Regions from separate parts of the Streptomyces sp. NPDC042002 genome, predicted to be linked through region 2. Evidence: predicted binding sites of a transcription regulator. Region 2 holds the regulator's gene; the other holds the start of a gene.
The links. The regulator HspR, encoded in region 2, represses chaperone genes until heat shock. The targets are predictions, from matches to a motif close to TTGAGNNNNNNNNNCTCAA.
Positions count from the first base shown of each region.

Region 1: a site for HspR is predicted at 10,262-10,280, ahead of lon (endopeptidase La). Genes of this name have one in related genera too.

Region 1 is NZ_JBVJCT010000003.1:351,606-365,919, reverse strand. It holds gene ACZ6KY_RS06935 (GTP-binding protein) at 1-637, opposite strand, end outside; gene ACZ6KY_RS06930 (DUF742 domain-containing protein) at 618-1,028, opposite strand; gene ACZ6KY_RS06925 (roadblock/LC7 domain-containing protein) at 1,028-1,528, opposite strand; gene ACZ6KY_RS06920 (sensor histidine kinase) at 1,525-4,830, opposite strand; gene ACZ6KY_RS06915 (protein phosphatase 2C domain-containing protein) at 5,199-5,987, shown strand; gene ACZ6KY_RS06910 (MarR family winged helix-turn-helix transcriptional regulator) at 6,015-6,533, opposite strand; gene ACZ6KY_RS06905 (lysozyme) at 6,842-7,660, shown strand; gene lon (endopeptidase La) at 7,825-10,239, opposite strand; gene ACZ6KY_RS06895 (hypothetical protein) at 10,557-10,835, shown strand; gene ACZ6KY_RS06890 (rhomboid-like protein) at 11,277-12,005, opposite strand; gene ACZ6KY_RS06885 (spermine/spermidine synthase domain-containing protein) at 12,602-13,279, shown strand; gene ACZ6KY_RS06880 (response regulator transcription factor) at 13,393-14,130, shown strand; gene ACZ6KY_RS06875 (HAMP domain-containing sensor histidine kinase) at 14,193-14,314, shown strand, end outside.
Region 2 is NZ_JBVJCT010000027.1:4,705-19,018, forward strand. It holds gene ACZ6KY_RS29910 (sugar ABC transporter substrate-binding protein) at 1-1,078, opposite strand, end outside; gene ACZ6KY_RS29915 (PA14 domain-containing protein) at 1,360-3,030, shown strand; gene ACZ6KY_RS29920 (heat shock protein transcriptional repressor HspR) at 3,098-3,550, opposite strand; gene dnaJ (molecular chaperone DnaJ) at 3,558-4,751, opposite strand; gene grpE (nucleotide exchange factor GrpE) at 4,785-5,444, opposite strand; gene dnaK (molecular chaperone DnaK) at 5,441-7,285, opposite strand; gene ACZ6KY_RS29940 (MraY family glycosyltransferase) at 7,433-8,548, opposite strand; gene ACZ6KY_RS29945 ((Fe-S)-binding protein) at 8,815-11,106, shown strand; gene ACZ6KY_RS29950 (FG-GAP and VCBS repeat-containing protein) at 11,433-12,926, shown strand; gene ACZ6KY_RS29955 (Yip1 family protein) at 13,258-14,314, shown strand, end outside.

The sequences.
Region 1 (14,314 bases), on a different contig from region 2:
ATTCGGGGCTGACTTCGAGCGCGTGGCCGACGAGGGCGAGCAGGGTCTCGACGACCGAGATCCGGCGGCGCGCGTCCATGATCATGACAGGTATATGCGCGGGAACCGTGAGGGCCTCGCGCACATCGTCCGGCTCGAACGCGTCGCTGCCGTCGAAGTGGTTGACGGCGACGACGTACGGCAGTCCGCAGCTCTCGAAGTAGTCGAGCGCCGGGAAGCAGTCCGAGAGGCGGCGGGTGTCGGCGAGGACCACCGCGCCGATCGCGCCGCGCACCAGGTCGTCCCACATGAACCAGAACCGCTGCTGGCCCGGCGTACCGAAGAGGTAGAGCACCAGGTCGTCGTCGAGCGTGATGCGGCCGAAGTCCATGGCGACGGTGGTGGTCAGCTTGTCCGGCGTACCCGTGAGGTCGTCGGTTTCCTCGCTGGCCTGGGTCATCAGCGCCTCCGTCTGGAGAGGCGTGATCTCCGAGACGGCCGTGACGAGGGTGGTCTTGCCGGCGCCGAAGCCGCCCGCCACCACGATCTTCGTGGCGATCGGCGCGCGCGTGCGGTCCGTCTGCCAGGCCTGCAGATTCTCCTCTTCGTCGAGGAGGGGGGCGACGCCAGGTTCGGCGTCAGAGACGACGGAGTCCACTCAACACCCTTTCCAGCAGAGCGCGGTCCGGCTGTCCCGGGCCGTGACCTGTTCCGTACACGCGGATCTTTCCCTGGTCCGCCAGGTCGCTCAAGAGCACTCGGACCACTCCGAGCGGCATCCTGAGGAGGGCGGCGATCTCGGCCACCGTACGCATCCGGCGGCAGAGTTCGACGATCGCCCGCATCTCGGGCATGACCCGGGTGGTGAGCGAGCCGTTGGTCAGCTCCTTGCGCGCCTCCGGGGCCTCCAGCGCGGCCACGAAGGTCTCCACCAGCAGGACGTGGCCGAAGCGCGTACGTCCGCCGGTGAGCGAGTAGGGGCGTACGCGGGCGGGCTTGCGGTCGCCGCCGCGGACCGGGAGCTTCTGGACGCCGTTCGCTACGGTCATCAGGCGCTCCCGAGAGCGTCGGCCTCGAGGGATTTTCGGAGCTCGATGCGCAGCTCGGGGGTCAGGACGTGTCCTGCCCGGCCGACGAAGAGCGCCATGTGGTACGCCACCACGCTCATGTCGCAGTCCGGGGAGCCGTGCACTCCGAGCAGCGAACCGTCGCTGATCGCCATGACGAAGAGGCTGCCCTCGTCCATCGCGACCATGGTCTGCTTGACGCCGCCGCCGTCCATCAGCTTCGCGGCGCCGATGGTGAGGCTGCCGATGCCGGAGACGATGGTGGCGAGGTCGGCCGCGGAGCCCTTGGGGCCGGTCGGCTTGGTGCTGTCGGCCGTCCTCGCCTCGGCGTTGCGGCCGGGGTCGGAGGAGAGCAGCAGCAGCCCGTCGGAGGAGACGACCGCGACCGACAGGAGGCCGGGCACCTCCTCGACGAGATTGGTCAGCAGCCAGTGCAGGTTACGAGCTTCACTGCTCAGGCCGAAGGTACTGGTCGCGGTCAACTGCTTGCCTCCTCGGCTGTGCCCCCCGATGCTTCTACGTCCTGTGCGTCGATCTGGTGCGCGCTGGGCGCGGGTCCTGCGGGCGCGTGTGCGGGTACCGACGCGGTCTGTCCTTCGGGCGTGGGGGTCTCCGCCGTCCGGTCGGCGATCTCCGCCTCCACGTCGCGACGGCCCTCGACCGCTCCCCGGTGGAATCCGCCGAGCCTGCGGCGCAGGGCCTCGGCGTCCACACCGCCCACGCGCGGCCGCGGGGCGGCGGCGGGGGCGGAGATCTTCGGCGTCCGCTTGGGCAGACCCTTGTCGGTGAGCCGGGGGTGCTCATCGGGGGCCCGCTCGTGGCTGTCGGGGCCGATGGCGTAAGGGTCGGCGACCGGGGTGACCGGACCTGCGGGCACGCCGGTGGCCTGACCTGCGGGCGCCTCGGTGGCCTGACCCGCGGGCAGGTCCCCCGTCGGAGCGGGCCCCGTGGCCGGTGCGCCGGTGCGTGAAGCGGCCTCGGTGACACCGGGGGCCGTCCCGAGCGTACGGGGAGCCGTCCCCACCGTGTGGGGGGCCGTCCCGTCGGCGCGGGGGGTTGTCTCGTCTGCGGGAAGGATCGTCCCGTCTGCGCCGGGAGTTGACACCCCGTCGAGGCCGGGAGCCGGCTCGGCGAGGGATCCGGGCGCCTCGGGGGAAACCGGGGCGGGCTCGACGGACCCGAAGGCGGGAGCCGACTCAGGGGACCCGAAGGTGGGTGCGGTGATCGTTCGCGGGGAGCCTGACGGCGCCTCGGCGAAGTCCGGTGCGGGGGATCCCTGGGCGGCGGCCGCCGGTGCGGGGGCCGCCAGTTCGAAGTCGCCTGACGCGGGGGCTTCCGGTCCGGGGGTGTCCGGAGTGAGCTCCGGGAGCAGCAGCTCCATCGTCGTCTCGGACGGGAGTTCCGGTTCCGGCCCGCGGGGGGCCGGGATGACCGGGGTCTGCGCGGCCGGCTCGGGCGCGGGGACCGGCGCCTGCTCGGGCGCCGTTTCCAGCTCGGGAGCGGCTTCTCGTACGGCCGCCTTGGCCGCCGCGATCAGCGGGTCCTCGTCGTCGGCCAAGGCGGATGCCGGGGACCTGCGGATCGAACGGCCGCGCAGGACATTGGAGTTGGCCTCGGCGTCGGCGCCGGGCAGGGCCACCGCGGGGGCTCCGCCGACGTGCCGGGTGGCGGCGGGGACGGTGGACGAGGGCGCGGCGGCGAGCAGTGCCTTCGGGAGGACGACCACGGCGGCCACCCCGCCCTGCTTCTGCTCGCGCAGCTTCACCCGTACACCGTGCCGGTGGGCGAGCCGGGCCACCACGTACAGGCCGAGCCCGAGTCCCTCGCCGCTCTCCTGGTCGTACGTGTCCTCCGGGTCGAACTCGGAGAGGCGGACGTTGAGATGGCGCATCCGCTCGTCGGTCATGCCGATGCCCTCGTCCTGCACGGAGAGCATCACGTCGCCGCTCTCCAGCAGCCAGCCGGAGACCTCGACGGGCACGTCGGGCGGCGAGAACGAGGTGGCGTTCTCCAGGAGTTCGGCCACCAGGTGGCTGATGTCGTCGGCGGCGAACCCGGCGATGTGCGCGTGCGGGGGCAGCGCGGCGATCCGCACCCGCTCGTACCGCTCGATCTCGCTGACCGAGGCCCGTACGACGTCGACGAGCGGGACCGGGCCCGCGTGGTGCTGGACGTGCTCGGCGCCCGCGAGGACGAGGAGGTTCTCGCTGTGCCGCCGCATGACGGTGGCGAAGTGGTCGAGCTTGAAGAGGGTGGAGAGGCGGTCCGGGTCCTGCTCGCGCTCCTCCAGGCCCTCGATGACGCCGAGCTGGCGCTCGACGAGGCCGAGGGTGCGCAGCGCGAGGTTGACGAAGGTGCTGTGGATCGTGCCGCGCACCTGCTCCAAGTGGGCCACGGATTCGGCGAGTTCGCCGCGCAGCTGGTCGCGCTCGTCGGCCATCAGCTGGCGCTGGCCGATGAGGTGCTTGCGGTCGCCTTCGAGGGGGGCGATCCGCTCGTGCAGCGCGGCGGCGTGCGCGTGCAGCGCGTTGACGGAGCGGACGACCTGGGCGAACTCGTCGTTGCGGCCGGTGAACTTGACCGGCTCCTGGGAACCCGGGTCGGCGGCGAGCCGGGCCGAGCCGAGGCGCAGGACGGCGAGCGGCCGGGTCAGGGTGCGGGCCATGGCCATGGTGACGCCGGCCGCGACGAGCATCAGTACGCCGAGGAGCGTGACGCGGATCTCCAGCGCGTTGACGTCGTCGTCCCGCAGCTGTTCGAGGTCCTTGGTGCGGTGGTCGTTGAGGGAGGACTCCACGCCGCGCATCAGGTCGATCCGGGCCGACAGGGCCGCGTCCAGTTTCTTGACGCTGGTGCCGAGCGCGGAGTCGGAGAGTTTCGGCTGGCCCGTGAGGTTCACCAGGTACCGGTCGGCGGAGCCGACGTCGGGGCCGGTGACCGTGGAGTCGTAGGACGCCACGGCCTTCTTGGGCGCGGTCTCGCGGAAGTCGGCGACGGCCGCGTCGGAGCGGACGCGGGCCTGCTGGGCGGCGGCGCTCAGCGCGTCGCGCTGTTTGGTGTCGGCGTCCGACGACGTGCTCGTGGTGGTCATCAGACCGGTGACCGGGTTGTAGACGGTCTGGGTGGTGCGCGGGATGCCGAGGGCCGCCAGGAGCAGTCCGCGGGCGGCGGCGGACTGCTGGACGGCGGTGTCCAGCTCGGCGAGGGAGTGCGCGCCGGAGCCCGCGCGCGGCGGCATCCGGTCGGCCAGGTCCTCGGCGAGGGCGTGGAGTTCGACGATGGCGTCGGAGTACGCCTGGTGCGCTTCGAGAGCCGTGCTCTTCCCGGTGAGCGCCGCTCTGCGGAGGGCCCCGATGCCGTCGAGGTCCTTGAGCAGGGCGGCGGGGGTGTCCGCGTCCGCGCGCAGCTCGTCGACCTGCCGGTCGACCAGGGCGCTGCGCTGCTCGGAGGGCGCCTTGGCCTTGGGCCTGCCCCCGGCGACGTACGAGGTGACGTCGTCGCGCTCGTCGGCCAGCGAGTGCGCGAGGGTCAGCGCCTGCTGGGTGCGCTGGGCGAGCGTCACCAGGTTCTGGGAGTCGTTCAGTTGTTGCGAGGCGGACAGCACCGTGGGCGCGCCGGCTCCGGCGATGGCGGCCGCGACGACCGCCACGGCCACGATCAGCCGGTTGCGTACGTGGGCGGTCCTGCCCCGGCCTGTGGAGTCGGTGGCGTCGCCGACGGCGCCACCCTCTGTGGAGTTGGAGGCCGTCTTCTTGCCTGTGCGCCTCGGCCGCGTCTTCTGCACCGGTGCTCGCATTCCTGACTCGTGTACCCATCTGGGGCCCGGGTGACGTCCCGTCAATCGCGGCGTCCGCCCGGTACGGCTCCCGACCCTCCCAGTGCCGGTGGGCAGTGGTCCCGCATCATCTGACCCGCCACCCGAAGGAGTGAACATCGGAGGGGAGTTGGCGGGCAAGTCCCGGACCGCTCGCGACGGGCCCCCGCGCCGCGCCGGTTGGACGTCCGGGACGTGCTTTGGCAGTATTCGCCGCCACGCGTTGCCGGAGTCGATCATTCCATGCCAAACCTGGCGCCTGAGCTGCCGGGCCGCGTGCCGGGCGTTCCTCGCCGACCTTCCGGGGCCCTTGTGAAGGGCTCGTGCAGACTGGCGGAATGCGCACTGAACTCGTGTCGGAGCCCGGAGACCCGGACCGCCCCAATGAGGACTTCGCATCGGTCGGACTTCCCGCTTCAGGACAGGGCGGTTCACTGGTCGCGCTCGACGGGGTGACACCCCCTCGGGGCGACTACGGCTGTTTGCATTCGGTCTCCTGGTTCTCCACGCGGCTCGGCGGGGCACTGACCGAACTGTCTGTTTCGCGGGGGGATTCACCCCTGTCCGAGGTCCTGTCGCAGGCGATTCGCCGTGTCGCCGGCACACACGCCGCCACCTGTGACCTTTCTCACCCGCGCACTCCCCAGGCAACCGTGGTCCTCGCGCGGTGGTCAGCGTCGGAGGTCGAGTACCTGGTCCTCTCGGACTCGGCCCTGCTGGTGGAATCGCCCTCCGGCGAGGTCACCGCCCTGCTGGACGACCGTCTCTCCCGCGTCCCCCGCGCCGCCCTCAGCACGGACGCCGTCGCGGACGCCACCGTCCGCAACAGGGAGGGCGGCTTCTTCACGGCGGCCGCGGATCCCTCGGTGGCCTCGCGCGCGGTGACGGGCACACTCCCGCGCTCCGCCGTCCGCGCCCTGACGGCTCTCACGGACGGCGCCACCCGCTGGGTGGAGAGGTTCCACGCGGGCGACTGGGCCGACCTGTTCGCCCTCGTACGCGAGGAGGGCTCCGCCTCGCTCGTCGAACGCGTACGGGCACTGGAGCGCGCGGACGCGCTGGAGCGGTCGCGTCCCCGGCGGGGCAAGACGCACGACGACGCGACGGTGGTGTTCGTGGAGCTTTGAACAGGCGGGGGCGGTCGCGGGCCGGGCCTACTTCTCCATGCCGCGGTTCAGTTGGTGCAGCAGCCGGGCGAGTTCCGCGACCTCGTCCTGGTCCCAGTGGGCGAGTTGGCGGACGTAGCGGGCGCGGCGGGCCTCTCGGACGCTGCTGACGCGGCCCCGGCCCTCCTCGGTGAGGTGGACGAGCCAGGCACGGCCGTCGGCGGGGTCGGGTTCGCGCGCGACCAGGCCCAACTCCTCCAGGGCGCGCAGCTGCCGGGACATGGTGGCCTTGCCGACGCCGACGTAGGCCGCGAGTTCCGTGGCGCGCTGGCGCCCGCACTCCTCCAGACGGACGAGGAGTCCGTACGCGGCGGACTCCAGGTCCGGATGGACCTCGCGGGCCATCTCCCCCTGGCTGGCGCGGGCGCGGCGCAGGAACACGGTCAACTCGCGTTCCAGGGAGAGGAACTCGCGCTCCGCGCCGCCGTGCGCCGCGGGCCGGTCCACACCATTTCCCGACACGCCGGATTCGACCGGACGTCTGCCGTCGTTTCCGCCCTCGTGCACGTCAGCACCCCTGACCCGGTTTCCCGATCCTGAAAGTTTCTGCCAGAACTCGCCGTTGCCGCAGCTCCGACAGTATTTCGCAGGCGTAGACCAACGGCAGCCTCCGGCCCCTCTTCCACGTCGTCGTCTACGTGCGTAGCTTCTTTATCAGACACTTATTTCCTGGCATGCGCACGCCACCCCAGGTCAAGGACGACCTGATCCCCCCCATGGCACGCGTGCCCGCGCTTTCCCCCCACCGAGCTCCACCGAGCTCCACCGAGCTCTTCCGGGCTCCCGGAGCTCCTTCGCCCTTCGGAGGCACGCACATGCCCGTGCACGGATCCGGAACGGCCCACCGCCTGCGAGCGCTCGCGGTAGGAACCCTGCTCGCCGCCTTCTCCCTCCTCTCCGCCCTCCCCTCCTCCGCCGCCGACACCCCCGCCCGGGGCTCCGCCCGGATGGGCATGGGGGTCATCGCCCACGACGGCCAGGACGGCACGCCGTCCACCGGTGACGCCACCCAGACCGAAGGCGTGGACGTCTCCGGCTACCAGGGCAACGTCGCCTGGTCGACGCTGTGGAGCAGCGGGGTCAGGTGGGCCTACACCAAGGCGACCGAGGGGACGTACTACACGAACCCGTACTTCGCCCAGCAGTACAACGGCGCGTACAACATCGGGATGATCCGCGGCTCGTACCACTTCGCGACCCCGGACACCACGACCGGTGCCACCCAGGCCAACTACTTCGTCGACCACGGCGGCGGCTGGTCGGGCGACGGCAAGACGCTGCCCGGCACCCTCGACATCGAGTGGAACCCGTACGGCGCCGCCTGCTACGGCAAGACACAGAGCGCGATGGTCAGCTGGATCAGCAGCTTCCTCACCCAGTACAGGGCCCGTACCGGCCGTGACGCGGTGATCTACACGGCCGCCAGCTGGTGGACCCAGTGCACCGGCGACTACAGCGGCTTCGCCTCCGCCAGCCCGCTGTGGATCGCGCGCTACGCCTCCGATCCCGGGACGCTCCCGGCGGGCTGGGGGTACTACACGATCTGGCAGTACACGTCGTCCGGGACGACGGTCGGGGACCACGACAAGTTCAACGGCGCCCTGGACCGCGTCCAGGCGCTCGCCACCGGCTGACGTCCGGCACACCTCGCTGCCGTACGGCGGTGTCGTACGCCGGTGATGTGCCCAACCGCCTTACGGCCAGAGGTGTTCGGCCATGACGTACGGCGGCGGCTGAGGTACGGCGAAGGCCCGGGCCTCCCTCACGGGACCCGGGCCTTCCCTTCCGGCAACCTCCGTCACGCGGCTACCGGAACCTCCGGCACGGCGCCGTTCGTCGCAGGCGCCAGTGCCAGCTCCAGGACCTGGCGGACGTCCGTGACGGCGTGGACGTCGAGCTTCTCCAGGACCTCGGCCGGGACATCGTCCAGATCGGCCTCGTTGCGCTTCGGGATGATCACGGTCGTGACACCCGCCCGGTGCGCGGCGAGCAGCTTCTGCTTCACGCCGCCGATCGGCAGCACCCGGCCGGTCAGCGAGACCTCACCGGTCATGGCCACGTCCGTACGGACCAGCCGGCCGGACAGCAGCGACGCCAGGGCGGTCGTCATCGTGACGCCCGCGCTCGGGCCGTCCTTGGGGACGGCGCCCGCCGGGAAGTGGATGTGCACACCCCGGTCCTTCAGGTCGCCGACGGGCAGTTCGAGCTCCGCGCCGTGCGAGCGCAGGAAGGAGAGCGCGATCTGCGCCGACTCCTTCATCACGTCGCCCAGTTGACCGGTGAGGGTCAGACCGGCGGCACCCGTCTCCGGGTCGGCCAGCGACGCCTCGACATAGAGGACGTCACCGCCCGCGCCCGTGACGGCCAGACCCGTGGCGACACCGGGCACCGCCGTGCGGCGCTCGGCCGGGTCCTGGGCGGACTCGGGCACGTGGTGCGGGCGCCCGATGAGGTCACGCAGGTCGGTGTCGTTCACCGTGAACGGCAGCTCCCTGCGGCCCAGTTCGTGCTGGGCCGCGACCTTGCGCAGCAGCCGGGCGATGCCCCGCTCCAGGTTCCGTACGCCCGCTTCCCGCGTGTACTCCCCGGCGAGCCTGCGCAGCGCGCTCTCGTCGAGGACGACCTCGTCCTTCTCCAGTCCCGCCCGCTCCAGTTGGCGCGGCAGCAGGTGGTCCCGGGCGATGACGACCTTCTCGTCCTCGGTGTAGCCGTCGAGGCGGACCAGCTCCATGCGGTCGAGCAGGGCCTCCGGGATGGCTTCGAGGACGTTGGCCGTGGCCAGGAACACCACGTCGGAGAGGTCGAGTTCGACCTCCAGGTAGTGGTCGCGGAAGGTGTGGTTCTGCGCCGGGTCGAGGACTTCGAGCAGCGCCGCCGCCGGGTCGCCCCGGTAGTCGGAACCGACCTTGTCGATCTCGTCGAGCAGGACCACCGGGTTCATCGACCCGGCCTCCTTGATGGCGCGGACGATCCGGCCGGGCAGCGCGCCGACGTACGTACGGCGGTGTCCGCGGATCTCGGCCTCGTCCCGTACGCCGCCGAGGGCGACGCGGACGAACTTGCGGCCCATGGCGTGCGCGACGGACTCGCCGAGCGAGGTCTTGCCGACGCCGGGCGGGCCGACGAGCGCGAGCACGGCACCACCGCGGCGACCGCCGACGACCCCGAGACCGCGCTCGGCACGCCGCTTGCGCACGGCGAGGTACTCGGTGATGCGCTCCTTCACGTCCTCCAGACCGGCGTGCTCGGCGTCGAGCACGGACTGGGCGCCCCCGATGTCGTACGCGTCCTCGGTCCGCTCGTTCCACGGCAGCTCCAGGACGGTGTCGAGCCAGGTCCGGATCCAGCTGCCCTCGGGCGACTGGTCACTGGACCGCTCCAGCTTCTCGACTTCCTTGAGGGCGGCCTCGCGGACTCTCTCGGGAAGGTCGGCGGCCTCGACGCGGGCACGGTAGTCGTCGGACTCGTCCTCGCCGTCCTCGCCCTTGAGGTCGCGCAGCTCCTTGCGTACGGCTTCGAGCTGGCGGCGCAGCAGGAACTCGCGCTGCTGCTTGTCGACGCCCTCCTGGACGTCCTTGGCGATGGACTCGGCGACATCCTGCTCGGCGAGGTGCTCGCGGAGCTGTTCGGTGGCGAGCTTCAGCCGGGCCACCGGGTCGGCGGTCTCCAGCAGCTCGACCTTCTGTTCGACGGAGAGGAACGGTGAGTAACCGGAATTGTCGGCAAGGGCGGAGACATCGTCGATCTGCTGCACCCGGTCGACGACCTGCCAGGCGGCGCGCTTGCGCAGCCAGCTGGTGGCCAGCGCCTTGTATTCCTTCACCAGGTCGGTGACCCGGCCGGGCAGCGGGTCGGGCACGGTCTCCTCGACCCGGGTGCCCTCGACCCAGAGTGCGGCACCGGGACCCGTGGTCCCCGCGCCGACCTTCACGCGCCCTCGCCCTCGGATGAGCGCGCCCGGGTCGCCGTCGGCCAGCCGGCCGACCTGTTCGACCGTGCCGAGCACTCCGGTGCTCGCGTAGGTCCCGTCGATGCGTGGCACCAGGAGTACCTGAGGCTTGCCGGGCGTTGAACGGGCGGCGGCCTGAGCGGCCTCCACCGCGGCACGGACATCGGTGTCGTTCAGATCCAGCGGAACCACCATTCCGGGCAGCACGACCTCGTCGTCGAGCGGCAGCACGGGCAGGGTGAGTGATGCGGACGTCGAAGCCATGATCGCCCCTTCGGCAGTCAAGTTGAGCTATGTCGACTCAATGCGCGGGGACCCCGCAATGTTCCCCGGGGGCTGTTCGCTGTGAGCGATCACTTCTGGTCTCCCGGCGCTGTACGGATCGCCGCTGGTCAGCCGCCGTACGCGGGACCGAGTCCCGCCGGGCGGGCTGTCGTCGCCGGAGCATCCGGCTCGGCCGCGGATCACCACCGCCTGCCACCAGGCCGCCCGGCCGCCCTGGCCGCGACTCGGGCGGGGATGGGCTTCTTGAGGCGTTGCTCGGGATGCGGGGTGGCCACCTGCCGTTGGATGGTGGAGTCATGAACCATCACCACTCCCAGCCCACGCTCGACATCGACCGCCGGCTCGTCACGACCGGTGCCGTGCTCACCGCGGCCGGCGCCTTGGTGGCATTCAGCGGCATGGCCATCGCGGCCGTCGCCGTGTTCTCCGCGGGCCGGCGCATGATCCGCGCCATGGATGTGCCTCCGGCCCAGCAGGCCGCCATGAAGTGGCGGCAGGCCAAGGAGGCGTCCCTGGCGGGCGTACAGGCCTGGCAGTCCGCGTCCGACGCCCAGAACGGGACGCTCACCCGCTGAGGGCCGTCCCGCACCGGAGATCCGTCGGCGGTCGTCGGGCGGCGTCGACACGGGGCTTCGCCCGTCGGCCGGGCGCGCTACCGTCGCCGTCGCCGTCGCCGTCGCCGTCGCCGTCGCCGTCGCCGGAAGGGTTCCACCGGCGCCGGTGGAATCGACTTCGGACTTCTGGCGCAGGGCGCTGTCCTCACGCCCCCGAAAGGGCCCGGGGACCGGCCGCGCGGTGGCCCGCACCGGTGTGGGAGCACCCGCGCGAGCACACCAGGTGCGGTCGGGTCACGCACGGCGTTCCCGGGCCAAGGGGGGTCGCCGTCCCCCAACGGCTCAACGGGTCCCCTCTTATCCGCTCCCATCCGCGGGAAACGGGTTCCCTCCCGTCCGCGGGAGAAGGCAGGCGGCACACCTGCGCCCATCGGAGCGGATCCCGAGCGGGAAGGCCACGCCTCAGGACCGCGCGGCCGGCCCGGGGAATCGGTGCCGGTGCCGCCCGCGTACGAGTGGCCAGGTCGCGACGCCGATCGCCAGCGCGATCAGGTGTCCCCCGTCCGTCACGGGGTCGGCGAGGAGGATCAGGTCCTGGGTGAGGACCGAGCCGAAGCCGATCAGGAGCGGCCAGCGCAGCCAGGGAGAAAGGAGTCCCGCGAGTGAGCCGACGCTCGCGGCGACGCCGAAGCTGATGCCGTAGTCGAGCCGGTGCAGTGAGCCGACGGGCAGGACGCCCGCCAGCACCGCCGCTCCGACCGGCAGCTCGGTGGCCAGCGTGGCCACCACATGCCCGAGCAGGAAGACACCGGCCGCGAGCGCCGTGCCCGTACGGCGCTCCAGCGCGGTCAGCACGAGCAGGAAGCCGGCCGCGTACGGCGAGGTGATCCCGCCGACGATCCACAGCGCGCTCGCGATCAGTACGAGCACGGGATGCCGGGCGAGGTGCGCGAAGTCCGTACTGGACGCCTGGTGCAGGGCGTGGACGAACGCGGGGTGCGTGTGGCCGGCGAGGTAGGAGGTGGCGGCGAGGACAACGCCGTACCCGAAGGTGAAGGGCGTACCCAGCGGGGTGGGCAGAAGCCGCCGGACAGGGAGCCCGCCGAGCCGGCCGGGGAGGGTACGAGCGGCGGAGCCGGAGTCAGGGTCGGAGTCGGCCGCGAGGGCCTGTACGGCTGCCGGGCCGGGCACGGGCGTACCCGACGGCCCGGGCAGGCCCGGCGCCCCAGGCAAGGGCGTGGCCGTGGGCATGGCTGCTGATGTGATCGTGGACCTGGCCGCTGATGTGGCCGTAAGCGTGGCCCCCGGGGCCGGTGGCGGTGTGGCGGGGGCGCGCTGTTGGGGCATCCCGGGGAGGGGGTTCAGGGGAGGTGTGGCCGGCGCCGGCCCTGTGGGCGCTTCGCCTCGGCCGGTGGGCGCATCGGCTCGCGGGGTGGTGCTCAGGTCCACGGTGCGGCGCTCCTTCCGTCGCGTCCCACCCTTCGCGTCCCCCGTATCGCTGTCTATGACCGGCGCCACGTACAGCAACGATTCTCAGCAACTCCTCAAGAAACAAGGAAGGGACCCAGAGGTCGCGCCTCCCCTTGAGATCCCCGGCCCGCCACCGCGTCAACCTCGCACGGTCCTCCGTCACCCCGGAATCGCGGAACCCTCCTGATCACGCCCCGCACGGGCCGCCCCGCACAGCCCCGCGCCACGCGGCGTCCGGCCCGCGCGCCGGGACCGCGGAGGCTCGGCTCCTCATAATTCCGGCCCCCCCGTACCGGTGAACTGCCAGGATGGCGGCCATGACCGCCTCGTACGACACGCCAGTTGTCATCGACCGCCGTCAGGGCCCGTACGGCGAGGTCGTGCTGCGGCGGCACGGCGCTCTGCTGCAGATCATCGCCAACGGGTGCTTTCTGATGGACACGTCCGACGGGCGTTCCGAGCGGCTGCTCGTGGACGCGGCCCGCGACGCCCTCGACGGGCGCCCGGAGCCGAGTGTGCTGATCGGCGGGCTCGGCGTCGGGTTCTCGCTCGCGCACGCCGCCGCGGACGACCGCTGGGGGCGCATCACGGTTGTCGAGCGCGAACGGGCGGTCATCGAGTGGCACCGGGACGGACCCCTCGCCGGACTCTCGGTCCAGGCGCTCGCCGACCCGCGCACGGACATCGTCGAAGCCGATCTCGTCGACTACGTCAATGAGATCTCCGACACGTTCGACGCGCTGTGTCTCGACATCGACAACGGACCCGGCTGGACGGTCACCGAGGGCAACGCGGGACTGTACGGGAAGGCCGGACTGGCAAGCTGCGCAAGGGCGTTGAGGCCGGGCGGCGTGCTCGCCGTATGGTCGGCCCAGCCGTCTCCGGAATTTGAAGAATCCTTGCGGAATGCCGGATTCCATCGGGTTCGTACCGAAGAGATCCCCGTTGCCCGGGGCGTTCCCGACCTCGTGTACCTCGCGGTAAGGCCTGGATAGCCGAGGCACGGCGACTGCCCGTACCCTGCTTGCCTGACGCAGATCATTCAAGCGTCAAGCGCAGTCATGGGATCACCCCACGGATTCCGGAAAGCACACTTCAGGGGCGGGCGATGGAGCAGACACACACCTCCCAGAACGGTACGGCGGCCACCCCCGGCGCTCAGCGCCGGGTCTTGGTCGTCGAGGACGACCCGACGATCGTCGACGCCATCGCGGCCCGCCTGCGAGCCGAGGGATTCCTCGTGCAAACCGCGGGCGACGGTCCGGCCGCCGTCGACACGGCCGAGGCATGGCAGCCCGATCTGCTGATCCTCGACATCATGCTGCCCGGCTTCGACGGTCTGGAGGTCTGCCGCCGTGTGCAGGCCGCCCGGCCGGTGCCGGTGCTCATGCTCACCGCGCGCGACGACGAGACCGACATGCTGGTCGGGCTCGGAGTCGGCGCCGACGACTACATGACCAAGCCGTTCTCGATGCGTGAACTGGCAGCCCGGGTGCACGTCCTGCTCCGCAGGGTCGAGCGCGCGGTCGTCGCGGCCTCCACTCCGCGCAGCGGCATCCTGCGCCTCGGCGAGCTGGAGATCGACCACGCGCAGCGCCGGGTGCGGGTCCGCAGCGAGGACGTCCACCTCACTCCCACCGAGTTCGACCTCCTCGTCTGCCTCGCGAACACCCCGCGTGCCGTACTCTCGCGCGAACAGCTGCTCGCCGAGGTGTGGGACTGGGCGGACGCCTCCGGCACCCGGACCGTCGACAGTCACATCAAGGCGCTGCGTCGCAAGATCGGTGCCGAGCGGATCCGTACGGTGCACGGCGTCGGCTACGCACTGGAGACCCCGACTCCCTGAGCCGGACCTCCTTCGGAACGTCGGGACCCGCGTGATCGGGACCCACGTGAGGGGCTGATGTGATGAGCGGACTCGGAGAGCGAGGACGCGGGCTCGGCGAGCGCGCGTCCGGGGAGCGCAGGAGCGCGGGCTCCTGGGGCGAGGTGCGGCCCTTCTCGATCAAGACCAAGCTGGGCGCGCTGGT
Region 2 (14,314 bases):
AGATCTGCTTGACGGTGTAGATGCTGTCCTGGACGACCGTGTTCTCGATGTTGTCCGTGGTGAGGTCCACCACGGGCACGAGCTGGGACGGGATGTCCTTGTTGGTGGGGCTGCTGACCTTGTCGCGGGTGAGCGCGTCGAACTCGATCGAACGGCCCTGGACCCGGGCGACCGCCATCTCGGCGGCGGCGCTGGCCTCCTGCGGGTACGACTTGTACACGCTCATGAACTGGTCGCCCTTGATGATCCGCTGCACGGCGACGAGCTCGGAGTCCTGACCGGTGACCGGCGGCACCTTGCTGACGCCCGCGGCCTTGAAGGCGTCGATGACCGCGCCCGCGATGCCGTCGTTGGCGGCGTAGACACCGGCGATGTTGCTCAGACCGATGTCCTGGATGGACTTCTCCATGTTGGCCTTGGCGTTGACCGGGTCCCAGTCCTTGGTGTCGTACTTGCTCGCGATGATCACCTTGTCCTGGAGCTCGGACATGGCGCCGGCCTTGAACTGCGCCGCGTTCGGGTCGGTCAGCGAGCCGTTCATCATGACGATCTTCTTCGAGGCCGAGTTGGTGCCCAGCGCGCCGACCAGGGCCTTGCCCTGGACCTCGCCGACCAGCTCGTTGTCGAAGGAGATGTACGCGTCGATCGGACCCTGCGCCAGACGGTCGTAGGCGATGACCGGGATACCGGCCTCCTTCGCCTTGCGGACGCCCTTCGCGATGGTCACCGAGTCCACCGAGTCCACGAGGATGACGTCGACCTTGTCGTCGACCATCTGCTGCATCTGACGCAGCTGCTTGGCGCCGTCCTGCTCGGCGTTGGCGTAGACGACGTCACCCTTGTGATCGGTGAGCTTCTGAACCTGCTCGCGGATGATCGGGTAGTCAAACTTCTCGTAACGGGTGTTCTCCTTCTCCGGAAGGAGCAGGCCCACCTTGATGTCGTCGCCCTTCGTGGGGCTTGCCGAGGTGCCGTTCCCGCCGAGTCCGACCATGCCGCAGCCCGAGAGGGTGACGGCCATGGCGGAGGACGCCAGGGATATGACGGTACGGCGGAGGCCGGTGTTACGAGTGTTCACATCAGGTGCCTTCCGGGCGAGGTTGCAGCATTGCGACCCAGGTGGCTGAAAGCCAACGCGGCGATCACCTCAGCGTCAAGGAGTAATCACTTAACGAGATGGCAACGGCGTTTCGTGTTCCACAAGTGAACACGACGGGAAAAGACTACGCCCATCCTTCCACCAATCCCCTCAGCTTCACCTTCTGTCATTCACAGGTACAACCAACTCCCGTGCGTGGGAGTCGTGATCGTCAACGGATTTTTAACCACCGTTGACGATCAGGCAGACAGAAGGAACGCATGACCAGAGCCACCGGCACGAAGGGCGCCCTCTCCTCGGCCCTCGTGCTCGCCATCGCGGGCGGACCGCTCACGGCAGTCGGCACAGCCGCCTCCGCAGTGACCAACTGCACATCGCCTTTCTATAAGCGGCAGTTCTACGCGAACACCGCATTCTCGGGCACTCCGAAAAAGACGGACTGCGACTCCGCGATCGACCAGAACTGGGGTTCCGGCGCGCCCGCGTCGGGTCTGCCCGCCGACAACTTCGGCGTCCGCTGGACGGTGACCCGCGACTTCGGCTCGGGCGGCCCCTTCACCCTCCCGCTCTCGGCCCAGGACGGAATACGGGCCTATCTGGACGACACACGCAAAGTCGACCTCTGGAAGAACGTTTCGGCCACTCAGTCAAAAACGGTCAACCTCACCATTCCGTCCGGAAAACACACACTGCGCGTCGATTTCGTCAACTGGACAGGCAAGGCAAACGTCACTTTCGCCTACAAACCCACCACTTCCCCCGGTGCCGACAAGATCAAGCCGCTTGTGCCCACGGGTTCTTCGGCCACGTACGACTCCGCCACGGGCAGGGCGAAGGTCTCCTGGTCCAAGAACCAGGAGATGGACCTCGCGGGATACCGCGTCCTCCGCCGCCTCAAGGGCAGCACCACGTGGACGCGACTGACCACCACGACCGCGACCTCGTACACCGACGCGCCCCTCCCGATGACCGGCGACACCTACTACTACGAGGTCCGCGCCTACGACAAGGCGGGCAACGAGTCCGCCGGCACGACGGACCGCCCGGTGACCACCGTCGACCGGACGGCGCCGGCGCGCGTCACCGGCCTGTCGGCCGAGGGCACCACCGCGGGCAACGTCCTGACGTGGCAGGCCTCCTCGAAGGACGTCGACCACTACGAGGTGTGGGGCGCGCCGCTCGGACAGAGCGACCCCGACGGTCCCCAGCCCGTGTTCGGGACGTCCTTCACGGACCCGGTCGCGCCGGTGGGGACCGGCTACCGGTACACCGTCCAGGCCGTCGACGGCGCCGGGAACATCTCCCCCGTCTCCGACGCCGTGACCGTCACGCGCCCGGAGGCGTCCACGGCGCCCGCGCCGTCCGCGCCCGTGGGCACGCCCGCCGACGCCTCCACCCACGTCACCTGGACCCCGGCGGACGATCCCGAGGCGCAGGTCACCGGGTTCCACGTCTACCGCCGTACGAGCCCTCAGGGCGCCTGGACCCTGCTGGGCGGCGCCGGAGCGTCGGCCGCCTCCTACGAGGACACCTCCGCCCCGAAGGGCGCCGCGTTCTACTACGTCGCCTCGGTCGACAGCGGGGGAGCCGAGTCGGCGCCCTCCGGGCAGGCCGCCGTCGACCGGCTGACCGCGGCCACCGCCACCGGACCCGCCGCGCCGCGGCTGAGCGTGGTCTCCGAAGGGGGTACGCGCTTCCCCATCACTGTCGGCGTGCGGCCCGGGACGGGTGACGAGGGACGGCTGCTGAAGGGGTACTCCTGGGACGTCTCCGGCGCCTGCGGCTTCAGCGGCACCCGGTTCACCGCGTCGGACACCCTCTCCTGGACCCCGCCGTACACGGGCCCGTGCACCGTCGCGGTCCGGGCGGTGGACGCCTACGGACGGGTGGGCGAGTCGGCCTCCTCCGTCGAGGTCATGGTCGGCCGCTGACCATGTGACGGCATGCGAAGGGGCCCGGAGGCCATCGGCCTCCGGGCCCCTTCGGGGTGTCCGGGTCCTACTCGGGCGACCGCTTGGGGCGCCACACCACCAGCGCGCTGGTCTGCTGGACCTCCTGGTACGGGACCAGGTCCCGGCGGTAGGAGGCGTGCACGGCGGCCTCGCGCTGCCGCATGGCGGCCGCGGCGCCGTCGAGGGCCGACTCCATCTCCGCGACACGGGACTGGAGCGCGGCCACCTGGTTCTCCAGCTCGATGATGCGCTTGATGCCGGCCAGGTTGATGCCCTCGTCCTGCGACAACTGCTGGACGGTGCGCAGCAGCTCGATGTCGCGGGCCGAGTAACGACGGCCCCGGCCCGCCGTGCGGTCGGGGGAGACCAGACCGAGCCGGTCGTACTGACGCAGTGTCTGCGGGTGCAGTCCGGAGAGCTGGGCCGCCACCGAGATGACGTAGACCGGAGTCTCCTCGGTCAGTTCGTACGGGTTGCGTCGACGACCGGTCGTGTCCATGGCTCCGTCATGCTCCCTTCGCGGCCTGGAACAGCTCCGCCCGCGGATCCTCACCCGCGGTCGCCTCGCGATACGCCTCCAGAGCGTCACGAGCCTTGCCGGACAGGTCCTGGGGAACCGTCACTTCGACGGTGACCAGGAGGTCGCCCCGCGTGCCGTCCTTGCGGACCGCGCCCCTGCCCCGGGCGCGCATGGTGCGTCCGTTGGGCGTGCCCGGCGGCAGCTTCAGAGTCACCGGGGGGCCGCCCAGGGTCGGCACCTTCACCTCGCCGCCGAGTGCCGCCTCCGCGAAGGTGACGGGCACGGTGACGGTGAGGTTGTCCTCCTTGCGGCCGAAGACCGGGTGGGCGTCCACGTGGACCGTGACGTACAGGTCGCCGGACGGGCCGCCCCGCTCGCCGGGCGCGCCCTTGCCGCGCAGCCGGATCCGCTGGCTGTCGCTGACGCCCGCCGGGATCCGGACCTGCATGGTCCGGGACGACTTGGCCCGGCCGCTGCCCTTGCAGATCTCGCAGGGGTTCTCCGAGATCAGGCCGCGGCCCTTGCAGTCCGGGCACGGGTCGGTGAGCGAGAAGCCACCGCCCGAGCCGCGGGCGACCTGGCCGGTGCCGACGCACGTCGGGCACACGCGCGGTGTGCCGTTCGCGTCGCCGGTGCCCGAACAGGCCTTGCAGGGCGCCTGCGAGGTCATGCGCAGCGGAACGGTCGCGCCGTCCACCGCCTCCGTGAAGGAGAGCGTGACCTCGGTGTCGATGTCCTGGCCGCGCCGGGGCTGCGTACGGGTGCCCGTGGTGGCGCCCCCGCGGTTGAACAGGCCCCCGAAGACGTCACCTATACCGCCGCCGAAGCCGCCGGCTCCTCCCGCTCCCTGGCCCTGGCCCTGGGCGCCGCCTCCGAAGAGGTCACCCAGGTCGAAGTTGAAGTTGCCGCCGCCGGCGCCGGGACCCGGCCGGAAGCCACCGTTGCCGAAGAGGGCGCGTGCCTCGTCGTACTCCTTGCGCTTCTTGGGGTCGCCGAGCACGTCGTTCGCCTCGGAGATCTCCTTGAAGCGCTCCTCGGCCTTGGCGTTGCCCTTGTTGGCGTCCGGGTGGAACTCGCGGGCGAGCTTCCGGTACGCCTTCTTGATCTCGGCCTCGGTGGCGTCCTTGGGGACGCCGAGGACCTTGTAGAAGTCCTTCTCGATGAAGTCCTTGGTGCTCATCCCCGACGTCCCTCCTCCCTCGTCCGTTCAAGCTCAGCCCTCGTCCGGGCCACCGCTCTCCTTGTCCTCGACCGCCTCGGCCGATTCCTCGGCCTTGACCGTCTGCGCCCCGGGCTGCGGCTCGGCGACGGCCACCCGCGCGGGGCGGATGGTGCGCTCGCCGAAGCGATACCCCGGCTGCAGAATCGCCACGCACGTCGTCTCCGTGACGTCCGGCGCGTACGAGTGCATCAGGGCCTCGTGGATCGTCGGGTCGAAGGGCTCGCCCTCCTTGCCGAACTGCTGGAGCCCCATCTTCGCCGCGACGGTCTCCAGCGATTCGGCGACGGACTTGAATCCGCCGACGAGCTCGCCGTGATCCCGCGCGCGGCCGATGTCGTCGAGTACGGGCAGGAGCTCGGTCAGGAGGCTCGCGACGGCGACCTCCCGGACCGCGATCCGGTCGCGCTCGACACGGCGGCGGTAGTTCTGGAACTCGGCCTGGAGCCGCTGGAGGTCCGCGGTGCGCTCGGTGAGCGCCATGCGGGCCTGGTCCAGCTGGGCCGTCAGGCCGACCAACTGTGCTGCTGCGTCCCCGTCCGGGGCCGCCGCCCCCTCCGCAGAGGGGGTGGCGGACTGCGGCTCGGCGTCGTCAGAGGTGGCGCCGGAAGGGACGTCGGGCTGCTCTTCGTAGCCCGGGGTCTCCTCCGTCACGCGGCACCGTCCCGGCGGTCCTCGTCGACGATCTCGGCGTCGACGACATCGTCGTCGGCCTTCGGGGCCTCGGCGCCGTGGGCGTCGCCACCCGCGGCCTGCGCGGCCTGGGCGTCGGCGTACATGGCCTGGCCGAGCTTCTGCGAGACCGCGGCGACCTTCTCCGTGGCGGTGCGGATCTCGGCGCTGTCCTCGCCCTTGAGCGCGGCCTTCAGCTCCTCGACGGACGCCTCGACCTCGGTCTTGATGTCGCCGGGGACCTTGTCCTCGTTGTCCTTGAGGAACTTCTCCGTCTGGTAGACGAGCTGCTCGCCCTGGTTGCGGGTCTCGGCGGCCTCGCGGCGGGCGTGGTCCTCGTCCGCGTACTTCTCGGCCTCCTGGCGCATCCGGTCGACCTCGTCCCTCGGCAGCGAGGAGCCGCCGGTGACGGTCATCTTCTGCTCCTTGCCCGTGCCGAGGTCCTTCGCGGTCACGTGCATGATGCCGTTGGCGTCGATGTCGAAGGCGACCTCGATCTGCGGGACACCGCGCGGGGCCGGCGGCAGACCGGTCAGCTCGAACATCCCGAGCTTCTTGTTGTACGCCGCGATCTCGCGCTCGCCCTGGTAGACCTGGATCTGCACGGACGGCTGGTTGTCCTCGGCCGTCGTGAAGATCTCGGAGCGCTTGGTCGGGATCGTGGTGTTGCGCTCGATGAGCTTGGTCATGATCCCTCCCTTGGTCTCGATACCGAGGGACAGCGGGGTCACGTCGAGGAGCAGGACGTCCTTGACCTCACCCTTGAGGACACCGGCCTGGAGGGCCGCGCCGATGGCGACGACCTCGTCCGGGTTCACACCCTTGTTGGCCTCGTTGCCACCGGTCAGCTCCTTGACGAGCTCGGCGACGGCGGGCATACGGGTGGAGCCGCCGACGAGAACGACGTGGTCGATCTCGGACAGCTGGATGCCGGCGTCCTTGATGACGTTGTGGAACGGCGTCTTGCAGCGCTCCAGAAGGTCGGCCGTCAGCTGCTGGAACTGGGCGCGCGTGAGCTTCTCGTCCAGGTGCAGCGGGCCCTCGGCGGAGGCCGTGATGTAGGGCAGGTTGATCGAGGTCTCGGTGGACGAGGACAGCTCGATCTTGGCCTTCTCTGCGGCCTCACGCAGACGCTGGAGCGCCATCTTGTCCTTGGCGAGGTCCACGCCGTGACCGGAGCGGAACTGCTGCACCAGGTAGTCGACGACGCGCTGGTCCCAGTCGTCACCACCGAGGTGGTTGTCACCGTTGGTGGCCTTCACCTCGACGACGCCGTCACCGATCTCCAGGAGGGACACGTCGAACGTGCCGCCACCGAGGTCGAAGACGAGGATCGTCTGGTCGTCCTTGTCGAGGCCGTACGCCAGGGCGGCGGCGGTCGGCTCGTTGACGATACGAAGGACGTTGAGACCGGCGATCTCACCGGCTTCCTTCGTCGCCTGACGCTCGGAGTCGTTGAAGTACGCCGGGACGGTGATGACCGCGTCGGCCACCTTCTCGCCCAGGTACGCCTCCGCGTCGCGCTTCAGCTTCTGCAGGATGAAGGCGCTCATCTGCTGCGGGTTGAAGCTCTTGCCGTCGAGCTCGATCTTCCAGTCCGTGCCCATGTGACGCTTCACCGAACGGATGGTCCGGTCCACGTTCGTGACCGCCTGGCGCTTGGCGACCTCGCCGACGAGCACCTCACCGTTCTTCGCGAAGGCGACGACGGACGGCGTGGTCCTGGCGCCCTCGGCGTTGGTGATGACGGTGGGCTCGCCGCCCTCCAGAACGCTGACGACCGAGTTCGTCGTGCCCAGGTCGATGCCGACCGCACGTGCCATTTCAATTCCTCCAACAATGACTTGAGTGGAACGGACTCAAGTGTGCACGACACCCGCCTCCCGGTCAACAGACATGAGCCTCAGGGGCTCAACTCTTATCCGCTCCTTACACGCATGGCGGCTCTGACCTGCTCCTTTCGCGCAGAGTCAGTGCACCTTCACCGGCCCCGGAGCCTCCGGACGGGGCCGTCCGGGTCTGCCCAGAGATCTCGGGGCGGGTCCCCCGGGCGCGGGGATCGCATGCGGATGCGGGCGGCGCGGGCGGGGTCCCGGACGCAGGGCCCCCACGACGGCGACCAGCGCCACGGCACCGGCCGGCCACCAGGCGGCTCCCGCCCCCAGCCACCCGAGATCGATGAGCAGCCCCACGAGCGCACCCGCGAACGCGGCGAGCCCCGTCACGACCATGACCCCCTGCCGGGTGAGCCCGGCCCGCCGCAGCCGGTGCGCCAGATGGTCCTGCGCCGGGCGCAGCAACGGCCGCCCCGCCCGCCGCCGCGACACGAGGACGAGGACGGCGTCGGCACTGGCCACGGCAGTCAGCGCGAACCCGGCGCCGAACCCGGGCCCGGCGGGCCGCTCGGCGTGCACCTGAACGACCGCCGCGGCCAGCACGAACCCGGCGAACAGCGAGCCGCACCGCCCCGGCGCGATCCGGGCCGGAGGCCATCCGTGCATCAGGAAGCCGGTGAGGGCGGCGGCCAGCACGCTGAGCAGCGCCGCGAGCCCGTCCATGATCTCGGCGGCCGCGCACCCGCTGAGCGCGAACGCGGTGATGACGCCGACCGTCCCCATCACCCCGTCGGCGTGGTCGAGCGAGCGGAAGGCCTGCGTGACGAAGACGATCCAGGCCACGGCCAGCGCCCCGGCGGGCATTCCCAGTTCGTCATAGGGGACGGTCAGCGCGGCGGCGACCGCGACACCGGCGGCGCACACCACGGGGGGCACGGGCAGCAGATCGGCGGCCAGGCCGAGCAGGGCGACCACGATCCCGGCGACCAGCAGCCGTCCGGCCTCCGGCCCGAGCGGGGCGGCGCCGGTCCAGTCCCCGGCCCAGCCGACGAGCGCCGTCCCGCCCACCACGGCCACCCCGCCGAGCAGGGGGACCGGCCGCCCTCTCCCGGGCGCCCGGGGTTTCGCCCGGCGCGCGGGAAGCCCCGTTCCGTCGACCGCGCCGAAGCGCAGGGAGAGCGACCGCAGCAGCGCGGCGAGCGCGGCGGTCAGGAGCAGAGCGGCGGTGGCGGCCGTGATTCCGTACAGCACGTCGCCAATTTAGGGGTAATTGTCACAGTATTGGGTGAATAACACGATCGGGTTTACGTGTCCTGCCGCCCCTGGGCGAACCGGACCTTCTGCCCGGCCCCCGCACGGCCACTCAGGCTTCCCTCAGCGACGCAGATCACCGCACCTCTGGCTACAGTGCGGCGGAGGAAGTGGGTAGTCTCAGACGGACTGCATAAGTTACCGCTTAGTAATCACCTTCGAGGTCACTCTCGAAGCAACACCTCGCAGGCCCGAGGAGCCCCCGAATGCAACTCGCCGCGATCATTGTGTCGCTGGTCCTGACCGTGGTCGGCGTCGCGCTGATCGCGCGGGCCGTCGCGCAGATCTACCGGTTCATCAAGCTCGGCCAGCCCGTACCCGCCGGCAGCCGCACCGACGACTGGAAGGCCCGCAGCGTCACGCTGGCCAAGGAGTTCGTCGGCCACACCCGTATGAACCGGTGGGGGATCATCGGCGTCGCGCACTGGTTCGTGGCCGTCGGCTTCCTGACCCTGGGCCTGACGATCGTCACGGCCTACGGTCAGCTGTTCAAGGCCGACTGGACGCTGCCGATCGTCGGCGGCTGGCTCCCGTACGAGCTCTACACCGAGTTCATCGCGCTGTTCACGACGCTCGGCATCATCGTGCTGATCGCGGTCCGCCAGCTGAACCGGCCGTCGAAGCCGGGCCGCAAGTCGCGCTTCGCCGGCTCCAAGACGGGCCAGGCCTACTTCGTCGAGGCCGTGATCCTCGTCATCGGCCTCGCGATCATGACCCTGCGCGGCCTGGAGGGCGCGATCCACGGTGTCGACCACTACGAGGCCGCGTACTGGGCCTCGTACCCCCTGGTCGCCGCCTTCAAGGGCCTGAGCTACGGAACGCTGCAGAACCTGGTCTACCTGACCGCCATGATCAAGCTCGGCGTCACCATGGGCTGGGCGATCACGGTCGGCCTGAACACCAACATGGGTGTCGCCTGGCACCGCTTCCTCGCCTTCCCCAACATCTGGTTCAAGCGCGACGCCAAGGGCGCGACCGCCCTCGGCGAGCTGCTCCCGATGACCAGCGGCGGCAAGGCCATCGACTTCACCGACCCCGGTGAGGACGACGTCTTCGGCGTCTCCCAGGTCGAGCAGTTCTCCTGGAAGGGCCTGCTCGACTTCTCCACCTGCACCGAGTGCGGCCGCTGCCAGTCGCAGTGCCCCGCCTGGAACACCGGCAAGCCGCTCTCCCCCAAGCTCCTCATCATGTCGCTGCGCGACCACGCGCACGCCAAGGCCCCGTACCTGCTGGCCGGCGGCGGCAAGAACATGGAGGGCGAGGAGAAGGCGTCCGAGGAGCAGCTCAAGGACGTCCCCGCGGCCGCCCTCGCCGAGGCCGAGCGCCCGCTGATCGGCACCGCGGAAGAGAACGGCGTCATCGACCCGGACGTCCTGTGGTCCTGCACCACCTGCGGCGCCTGCGTCGAGCAGTGCCCGGTGGACATCGAGCACATCGACCACATCGTCGACATGCGCCGCTACCAGGTGATGATCGAGAGCGCGTTCCCGTCCGAGGCGGGCACGATGCTCAAGAACCTGGAGAAGAAGGGCAACCCCTGGGGGCTGGCCAAGAAGCAGCGGCTGGAGTGGACCAAGGAGGTCGACTTCGAGATCCCCGTCGTCGGCCGCGACATCGAGGACCTCAGCGAGGTCGAGTACCTGTACTGGGTCGGCTGCGCCGGCGCTCTGGAAGACCGCGCCAAGAAGACGACGAAGGCCTTCGCCGAGCTGCTGCACATGGCGGGCGTCAAGTTCGCGATCATGGGCGGCGACGAGAAGTGCACCGGTGACTCCGCCCGCCGCCTCGGCAACGAGCCCCTGTTCCAGGAGCTCGGCATGGAGAACGTCGCGGCACTGAACATGGCGTTCGGCGAGGAGACGGACGACGAGGGCAACACCACCCCCGAGTCCAGGAAGCCGAAGTCGGCGAAGAAGATCGTCGCCACCTGCCCGCACTGCCTCAACACCATCGGCAACGAGTACCCGCAGCTCGGCGGCGACTACGAGGTCATCCACCACACCCAGCTGCTCCAGCACCTCATCGACGAGGGCAAGCTGCTCCCGGTGACTCCGGTGGAAGGGCTCATCACCTACCACGACCCGTGCTACCTGGGCCGCCACAACAAGATCTACACGCCCCCGCGCGAGATCATGTCCGCCGTCCCGGGCCTGCGCCAGCAGGAGATGCACCGCCACAAGGAACGCGGCTTCTGCTGCGGTGCCGGTGGCGCGCGGATGTGGATGGAGGAGCGGATCGGCAAGCGCATCAACAACGAGCGTGTCGACGAGGCTCTGTCGCTGAACCCCGACATCGTCTCCACCGCCTGCCCGTTCTGCCTCGTCATGCTGACCGACTCGGTCAACGGCAAGAAGAACGACGGCCAGGCCAAGGAGTCCGTCCAGGTCGTCGACGTCGCCCAGCTTCTCCTCGACTCCGTCAGGACCCCGGTCGAGGAAGAGCCCCCGGCGGGCGCGGCCGAGTCGGAGAGCGAGCCGGAGCCCGAGCCGGTGAAGTAGCCGGCCCCGGCCGGCCCAGCCGTCCGACAGGACTGTCCGACCCGGCTGTCCGCCCCAGCCGCCTGACCCGGCTGTCAGGCGCAGCCGGCCGCCCTGATCCGATCGGTACGACCGACACCCCCGTGCTCTCCGGAGCGCGGGGGTGTCGCCGTGTCCCGAGAGCGAAAAAAACCGAACTCACGTACAACCCTTACCTGCCACCAGCGGTCTCCTGTTCGCCGATCAGTCAGTGAACTGCCGTACAACTCCAGGCGAACACAGACGCTCGGATCCCATTGACAGGGGACGCGCGCCCAGCGTCCCCGCATGCCGCAGGAGAATCCCGCATGCATATGCGTCACCCGCACCACGTGCGACTCGCCCTCGCGACGGCAACGGCTGCCGCGCTGACGGGCGGTCTGCTCACCTTCTCGGCCGCGACCGCGACCGCCGCGGACTCCACGACGGTCCCGCAGGCCGACTTCAACGGCGACGGCATCGGCGACGTGGCCGTCTCGGCGCACGGCGCCTACGTCAGCGGTCACTCGGGCGCGGGCCAGATCGTCGCCCTCTACGGCACCGCCACCGGCGTGTCGTCCGCCAAGCGCTCCACGATCAGCCAGAACACCACCGGTGTCCCCGGCACCGCCGAGGCCGGGGACGGTTTCGGCGGTGAGACGGCGTACGCCGACTTCAACAACGACGGGTACGACGACCTCGCCGTCGCCTCCCCCTGGGAGAAGGTCGGCACCGACACCAACGGCGGCGCCCTCGCCATCCTCTGGGGCTCCGCGAGCGGCCTCACCGGCAAGAGCGTCGACGTCCCGGACCCGTCCCCCTCCTCGCACGACTACTGGGGCAAGGACCTGGCCGCCGGCGACTTCGACGGCGACGGCAAGGCCGACCTCGCGGTCGGCAGCTCCGCGAGCACGATCTACGTCTACAAGGGCGGCTTCAGCACGGCCGGCACCCCCGGGGCCCGTACGACGATCAAGCCCCCCATCCAGTCGGGCACCAACGACCACCCCTACGGCCCGCTCAGCCTGACCGCGGGTGACGTGAACGGCGACGGCAGGACCGACCTGATCGTCGACGGCTTCGAGACGCAGACCGACATCGGCTGGAACACGAACTACTACGTGCCCGGCACCGCGAGCGGTCTGAGCGTGGCGTCCGCCAAGGCCCTCAAGCCGGGCATGATCACCGCCGTCGGTGACATCAACGGCGACGGCTTCGGCGACATCGTCAGCGGCGCGGGCTGGGACGCCACCACGGACGACGGGCTCGAGCTCCCGGACGCCTCCAACGGCGGCCAGGTGAACATCACCTACGGCTCGGCGTCCGGCCCGGCCGGCACGACCGAGGTCACCCAGAACAGCGGCAGCGTCCCGGGCACCTCGGAGAAGGGCGACGCCTTCGGCTGGGACCTGGACATGGGCGACGTCAACGGAGACCGCTACCAGGACCTGGTCGTCTCGACCCCGAACGAGGACATCGACGGCGTCACCAACACGGGGATGGTCACCGTCCTGTACGGCTCCGCGACCGGCGTCAACGTCTCCTCCGGCACCCAGGCGTTCGCGCAGAGCACGGCGGGTGTCCCCGGCAACGACGAGAAGGGCGACCTGTTCGGCGCGGACGTCAAGCTCGACGACGTCAACGGCGACGGCAAGGCCGACCTGCTCGTCGGCTCGTACGAGAACGCCGCCAACGGCGCGGTCACGTACCTCCCCTCGAACGGCAGCAAGATCACCACCACCGGCTCCCGCACCGTCTCGCCGAGCACGTCGGGCGTCTCGACGTCGGGCACCCCGCAGTTCGGCGCCATCTTCGCCGACTGACCGAGTTCACTCCCAGGGCTGATCCCGGTCACCCCCGAACGGCCGAACTGTCGAACAGCCGAAGTCGTTTCATACGGTCGACGTTGTTTCGTACGGTCGAGGTTTCGAACAGTCGAAGTTTCGAACCGATGCTCGCGCGGCGACCAGGCCACTCGCCCCGAGGGGCCGCCCGTCCCCGGGTGGCCCCTCTCCCCGCACGCCGGGCCCGTACCGCTCACGGGCCCGGCGTGCCCCCTCTTTACTGTCTTCCGGGGTCCCGACCCTCCCCGCTCTCCGCGCATTCCGTCGAACAAGCGCTCCCGTAAGGGCCGCCCGGAGTGCCCCTTAGGGGATGTCACAGCTCGGACCCAATGCCCGGCCCGTTGCCCCGGGCCCGGCACGTCACTCTTCGGGACCAGGTACGTTCGATAACGTGGCTGGATTCAGGATCGGACGCGGCGGCCGGGACAACCGTGCCCCGCAAGCGCGACCGCAACAACAATCGCCGTACGGGCAGGCACCCCAGGGACGTGGGCAGCAGTCCCCCCAGGGGGGCGGGCAGCCGTCCTCCCAGGGAGGCGGGCAGCAGCCGTACGGCTATCCGCCCGCGCCGCCGCAGCCGCAGTACGGGGGACAGCCGCCGTACGGCGGACAGCAGGGCGGTCAGCCCTACCGCGGCGGACAGCAGGGCGGCTGGCCCCAGGGCGGCGGGCACGGCGGCGGACACGGCGAGCCGGAGTACTTCGGCGACGGTCACCCGCAGCAGGGCCCGGACCCGTACGCCGCGAACAGCCCTGGCCACACCCAGGCCTTCTCGATCGGCGAGGACCCGTACAACCAGGGCGAGACCTACCGTGCGGGCCAGGCGGCCGCGCCACCGGTCGGCCCGCGGCTGCACTGGAAGGACCTGCTCAAGGGCATCGTGACGGCCCCCAACCGGACCTTCCTCCAGATGCGCGACTACACGATGTGGGCCCCGGCCCTGATCGTGACGTTCCTCTACGGCCTGCTGGCGGTCTTCGGCTTCGACGGCGCCCGCCAGGACGCCATCAGCGCGACGCTCTCCAACGCCGTGCCGATCGTGCTGACGACCGCCGTCGCCCTCGTCCTCAGCACGTTCGTCCTGGGCGTGGTCACCCACAGCCTGGCCCGCCAGCTCGGCGGCGACGGCGCCTGGCAGCCCACGGTCGGCCTCTCCATGCTGATCATGTCCATCACGGACACCCCGCGGCTGCTCTTCGCCATGTTCCTCGGCGGCGACGCGTCCTTCGTCAAGCTCCTCGGCTGGATCACCTGGGTCGCCGCGGGCGCCCTGCTGACGCTGATGGTCGGCAAGTCCCACGACCTCCCGTGGCCCAAGGCCCTCGCCGCGTCATCCATTCAGCTGATCGCGATCCTGTCGATCATCA